Alkalihalobacterium alkalinitrilicum: one gene and its partner. The protein of the gene in region 1 interacts with the protein of each later gene in a pairwise test. Links are inferred from orthologs where the notes say so. Each region holds a gene or a part of one and is shown on either strand. Other genes may lie near its edges. The genes, in order: tpiA and BK574_RS11395.

Region 1 (3,100 bases):
ATCGATGCAAAATGGAGACGTCCTTCTTTTAGAAAACGTTCGCTTTTATGCAGGAGAAGAAAAAAATGCAACAGAGTTAGCTCAGCAATTTGCTGCACTTGCTGACCTTTATGTAAACGATGCGTTCGGAGCGGCTCACCGTGCTCATGCTTCAACAGAAGGAATTGCCCATCATATCCCAGCCGTTGCAGGGCTTTTAATGGAAAAAGAATTAGAAGTGTTAGGGAAAGCTCTATCGAATCCTGATCGTCCGTTTACGGCCATTATTGGTGGAGCAAAAGTAAAAGATAAAATTGGAGTTATCGATAATTTACTTGATAAAGTCGATAATTTAATTATCGGTGGTGGCTTAGCGTATACGTTCGTGAAAGCGAAAGGCTATGAAATTGGCCAATCATTACTCGAAGCTGACAAAATCGATTTAGCAAAACAATTTATCGAAAAAGCTGAACAAAAAGGCGTGAAATTATATATGCCAGAAGATGTTGTTGTAGCGAATGAGTTTTCAAAAGATGCAACAACACAAGTTGTAGCGATCGATGAAATTCCAGCCGATTGGCAAGGTCTAGATATCGGTCCAAATACAGTCGATACGTATCGCAAAGTCATTTTAGATTCAAAACTAGTCATTTGGAATGGCCCAATGGGTGTATTTGAATGGGATGCATTTGCGAACGGTACGAAATCTGTAGCGGTAGCACTTTCAGATGCGAGTGATACGTTCACGGTTATCGGTGGTGGAGATTCTGCGGCAGCTGTTGAAAAATTTGATTTAGCTGAAAGCATGAGTCACATTTCAACGGGCGGTGGCGCATCATTAGAGTTTATGGAAGGAAAAGACCTTCTGGGAGTTGTCGCTTTAAACGATAAGTAATCAAGAAAGGATGTTCATATTGCGTAAACCAATCATTGCAGGAAACTGGAAAATGAACAAAACGATGGGGGGAGCTCTTCAATTTGTAGATCAAGTGAAAGGAAACGTTCCGTCAAGTGAACAAGTCGACTCCGTCGTTTGTGCACCAGCACTATTTCTTGATGCTCTTGTGAAAAGCGTTGAAGGAACTGAGCTGAAAGTTGGAGCACAAAATATGCACTTTGAAGAAAGTGGTGCGTTTACTGGAGAAATTAGTCCAGTAGCGTTGGCTGATGTTGGCGTAAATTATGTGATTATTGGTCACTCCGAGCGCCGTGAAATGTTTAATGAAACGGATGAAACGGTCAATCAAAAAGTAAAAGCAGCATTCTCCCATAATCTTGTACCAATTATGTGTTGCGGGGAAACGCTTGAGCAGCGTGAAGCAGGGCAAACGAATTCACTCGTTGGTGAACAAGTACAAAAAGGGCTTGCTAGCCTTACAGAAGATCAAGTGAATCAAGTTGTTATCGCCTATGAGCCAATTTGGGCAATTGGAACAGGTAAATCATCTTCAGCAGAAGAAGCAAATGAGACATGCGCCCATGTACGTAAAGTAGTTGCCGAAATGTATTCACAAGAAATAGCAGATGCTGTTCGCATTCAATATGGTGGTAGTGTGAAACCAGCGAACATTGCAGAATACCTTGGCCAAAGCGATATTGACGGCGCACTAGTAGGAGGAGCAAGCTTAGAAGCAGACTCATTCTTACAGCTTTTGGAGGCAGGGAAATGAGTAAGAAACCGGTGGCACTGATAATCCTAGATGGGTTTGCCTTAAGAGAAGAAACAAAGGGGAACGCGGTAACGCAAGCCAAAAAGCCGAACTTTGATCGCTATTGGGATTCATATCCTCATTCGACGTTAAAAGCATCGGGCGAAGCGGTAGGTTTGCCTAAAGGGCAAATGGGCAATTCCGAAGTTGGCCATTTGAACATTGGAGCAGGACGGATTGTATATCAAAGTTTAACGAGAGTGAATTTGTCTATCCGTGAAGGTGAATTTTTTGAGAATCAAACATTCAATCAGGCAATGGATCATGTGAAAGAAAAAAATAGCAGCTTACATATTTACGGACTTCTTTCCGATGGCGGCGTTCATAGTCATATTGATCATTTGTTTGCCTTACTTGAGATGGCCAAAACAAAAGGATTAGAACGAGTTTACATTCATGGTTTTTTAGATGGCCGTGATGTTGGACCGACTACCGCAGAAGTGTATGTTCGTGCGCTTAGTGAAAAAATAGACGAGCTTGGTATCGGAAAAATAGCAACGATTCATGGAAGATATTATGCGATGGATCGTGATCAGCGTTGGGAACGAGTGGAAAAGTCATATCGAGCGATGGTATATGGTCAAGGTCCTTCTTACCAAAGTGCACTCGAAGTATTAGAAGACTCGTACAACAATAAAATTCACGATGAATTTGTCTTGCCATCTGTCATTATGGATGAAAATAATCAACCGACTGGAACGATTGAAGATAATGATGCGATTATTTTCTTTAACTTTCGACCAGATCGTGCAATTCAAATGTCTCAAGTTTTTACAAATGAAGATTTCAGAGGGTTTGATCGTGGAAATGCATTCCCGAAAAACCTTCATTACGTATGTTTAACGCATTTTAGTGAAACGGTACAAGGTTTCGTCGCGTTCCAACCGACGAACCTAGATAATACTTTAGGTGAAGTGCTTTCACAACAAGGATATAAGCAACTTCGAATTGCAGAAACGGAGAAATATCCGCATGTAACGTTCTTTTTTAGTGGTGGCAGAGAAGAACCATTCACTGGTGAGGAACGAATTCTAATTGACTCACCGAAAGTAGCTACATACGATTTACAACCAGAAATGAGTGCGTACGAAGTAACAGATGCTCTCCTACAAGAAGTTGAAGCGGACAAGCATGATGCGATTATTTTAAACTTCGCCAATCCTGATATGGTAGGACATTCGGGTATGTTAGAGCCGACAGTTAAAGCGATTGAAGTAGTCGATGAGTGCTTAGGCAAAATCGTCGATGCGATTACTAAAAAGGGCGGACATGCGATTATTACAGCGGACCATGGAAATGCCGATGAAGTCATTACTTTAGATGGTGGGCCAATGACAGCACACACTACCAACCCAGTACCTGTGATCGTGACAAAAAAAGACGTGGAGTTACGAGAAGATGGGATTTTAGCT
Region 2 (3,280 bases), 1.9 Mb from region 1 along the record:
TACAATTTAACTCACACCCTTTTGTTCAACACCCACTTATACAGTTAGAAATTGTTTCGATTCTTTCTATACAACTGCTCGTGCAACGTGTACTCCATTTGCCAACTTGTCCTAATCCACGTGTAATACCTGCCCCATCTCCTCCAGCTACATACAAGTGTTTATTAAATCTTGCATAATTACATTTGACGTTTCAACTCGAACACCTTTAACTTTCAAACCCTGCTGGTGGTGGGTACTTTTCTATTTTCTTTTCATTAATTAAGCATCTTCTACTATAAATGAAATGACCTTTGTCTATTAAATAAAACTCCTAAGTTAGGATTTGAGTTTAATAGTTCGTAAGCAGTAAAAATACCAGCTGGCCCTGCGCCAACGATAATTACATCGTAGTTATTCATCATCCAGTCACCCTCTTCTCTCATATTCATAACCCTTAATTATACTATTAAATGAGGAGCTGGATTTTAATCTTTATCCGAACGTTTTTTTATATCAATATAAAATCATTCGTTTTTCTCACTTGTAATGCTTGAGTTACTCGTTCTTTCCACCCATTGTACAAATTCTTGACCATAATAATGTTTACAAAAATCCTTCACAAACTCGAATATAGCTTCTAGTCTTTGTTTTTTTTCATCATCTTCGTTCATATAGTCTTCAATAAATTTTGAAAAATGATATGTAAATTGCGATGTTTCCTGGCGTTTCTCTTCCCCTTCTGGTGTTAACATCACGTATGAGACACGTAGATCATTTTCGTCTTTTATCGTTTGAACGAGTCCTTTTGTTTTTAAACGTTTAATCACTTGCATTACTGTTGATAGATCCCACAACCCAACCTTAGCAATTTGTGACATCGAAACTTTTTTTTCAAAATAGATGATCCAGATCATATGCTGTTCTGATTGTGTAATTCCAACTTCTTGAGCAGATTTTTGCCAATCCTCATCTACTACTTTGTAAGTCGCTCGAAAATAATTTAACATTTGATGTATAGTGTTATAATCCAAATTTCCTAACCCCTTTCTCCTATCACTTATATTAAGTATTTATCTATATTTTACTTTTATTCACTTACTTTTCCAGTATAGTGTACCGGAAAAACGCAAAAGAGCCCAAAATATTTGGACTCTTCTGCAAATTTATTTCTATTTCGTTGTTATCGTTTTAACAATTGAAACAACTGCTTCTGCTAACTTAACTAATTCTGAAATTGGCATACGTTCATTTTTCGTATGTATTTCTTCGTAGCCAACTGCAAGGTTGACAGTCGGAATGCCAAAGCCAGCAATGATGTTTGCATCACTTCCACCACCACTTTGTAATAAACGTGGTGTCCTGCCTATAGAAGACATTGCTTGTTTTGCAACTTCTACAACTTCATCACCGTCTCCTAACTTAAAGCCTGGATACATAATATCAATATCAACATCAGCCGTTGTGCCAAAATCTTTTGCCGTATCTTCAAATGCTGCTTTCATCGTTTCCACTTGTTTTTCCATTTTCTCAGGTAGAAGTGAACGGGCCTCAGCTAAGATCTTTACATAATCACAAACAATATTCGTTTGTGTACCACCTTCAAATCTTCCAATGTTAGCAGTTGTGTCTTCATCAATACGACCAAGCGGCATTTTAGAAATGGCTTTAGCAGCAACAGTAATTGCTGATATTCCTTTTTCAGGGGCCACCCCTGCATGAGCTGTTTTTCCATTAACGACAACATTTACTTTTGCTTGAGTAGGTGCTGCTACAATGATATCACCGACAGGTCCATCACTATCTAAAGCAAAACCAAACTTAGCTTTTAGCAAAGATGGATCAAGTTCTTTTGCCCCAACTAATCCTGATTCTTCACCTACTGTAATAATAAATTGTATCGTACCATACTCTATACTTTGTTCCTTTAGAACTTTAATTGCTTCAAGCATAACCGCAATCCCAGCTTTATCATCAGCACCTAAAATCGTTGTCCCATCTGTTACTACATACCCTTCTTTAATCGAAGGTTTTATTCCTTTACCTGGGACTACAGTGTCCATGTGAGATGTAAAGTAAATCGTATCAACACCTTCTTTTGTACCATGTAATGTACAAATGAGGTTACCAGCACCGTGACCTGTTTTACCAGTCGTATCATCTTCATACACTTCAACACCAAGATCTTCGAATTTCTTCTTCAATACTGGCGCAATCAATTGCTCATGTTTGGTTTCGGAGTCAATTTGAACGAGCTCTAAAAACTCATCCACGAGACGTTGTTCATTAATCATTTATCTGCCTCCATCTATCAAGTATCATTCACATTAAATGGTACATGATTTTTTCTTCCATTTCACCTTTTGACGAGCACAATGAAAGAAAAAAATTATTCAGACTTATTCTTTTCACAAAACTCAAACAGAATACCACCTGCAGATTTCGGGTGAATAAAGGCCACTTGGGCACCACCTGCGCCTTTTACGGGTTCATTATTAATCATCTGAATACCCTTTTCTCTAATTTCGTTTATACGTTCTTGAATTCCTGCTACCCCTAACGCAATATGATGAATTCCTTCTCCTTTTTTAGCGATAAACTTGGCAATCGGACTTTCATCATGTAATGGTTCTAATAATTCAATTTTAGACTCACCAATTTTAATAAAAGCTACTTTTACACCTTGTGATGAAACTTCTTCTATCGCTAATAACTCAAGGTTTAATTGCTCCGTATAAAACGGCAATGTTTTTTCGATTGATTGAACTGCAATTCCAATATGATCAATTTTTTTAGGTGCATTTTGTTTTTGCATTTTCTTCGACTCCTATCAAATGATTAATAATAGATTACTACACTATGAATAAATCTAACATGTAGAATATTCTCTAACTTTTGAAGTTTTCCTGCTTTTTTGTCAAACTGAAAGAATAGATGGAATTCTTTTCTTTTCTGTACAAAAAAAGCATCTTGTTCATTAATCTATAAAAAGGTACAATATAAGTAGCATGTCTTTAGGAGGTTACTCATATGTCACGCAAATTTCAAAAAATGATTATTTACGTAATGATCGCAACATTAGTATTAGGGAGTTTACTTACAGGAGCTGCTTTTTGGCTTTAATACAATACGCAGAGGTTAACTCAATACTTACTTGAGTTAACCTCTTCTTCTTGGTTATGGAAGTGCCCCTGCCTCTCTTGCCAGATATTCAAAGCTCTCATTCGTATTGACAATTAATATTTTTGTACCTAGAGGAATTTCCTCATACAATTCTTCCACTTGATTATTTTCCATCCTC

Evidence for each region.
Region 2: the proteins of tpiA (region 1) and BK574_RS11395 interact in binary tests that used the Escherichia coli proteins (3 or more experiments, as listed by UniProt). The link is inferred for Alkalihalobacterium alkalinitrilicum from one-to-one orthologs.

Annotation. Positions count from the first base shown.
Region 1 is NZ_KV917368.1:4,293,853-4,296,952, forward strand. Bases 6-2,771 are described here. They hold tpiA (triose-phosphate isomerase), read left to right. Parts: upstream 6-893; coding sequence 894-1,649; downstream 1,650-2,771. Other genes in these bases: BK574_RS20790 (phosphoglycerate kinase), read left to right, coding at 6-874; gpmI (2,3-bisphosphoglycerate-independent phosphoglycerate mutase), read left to right, coding at 1,646-2,771. Outside these bases: more of BK574_RS20790, read left to right, coding at 1-5; more of gpmI, read left to right, coding at 2,772-3,100. UniProt on the Escherichia coli protein: Involved in the gluconeogenesis. Catalyzes stereospecifically the conversion of dihydroxyacetone phosphate (DHAP) to D-glyceraldehyde-3-phosphate (G3P).
Region 2 is NZ_KV917368.1:2,427,365-2,430,644, forward strand. Bases 213-3,158 are described here. They hold BK574_RS11395 (M20/M25/M40 family metallo-hydrolase), read right to left. Parts: upstream 2,274-3,158; coding sequence 1,152-2,273; downstream 213-1,151. Other genes in these bases: BK574_RS11390 (MarR family transcriptional regulator), read right to left, coding at 507-1,013; mce (methylmalonyl-CoA epimerase), read right to left, coding at 2,369-2,794; prli42 (stressosome-associated protein Prli42), read left to right, coding at 3,010-3,102; BK574_RS11405 (L,D-transpeptidase), read right to left, coding at 3,157-3,158. Also shown: more of BK574_RS11405, read right to left, coding at 3,159-3,280. UniProt on the Escherichia coli protein: Cleaves the N-terminal amino acid of tripeptides.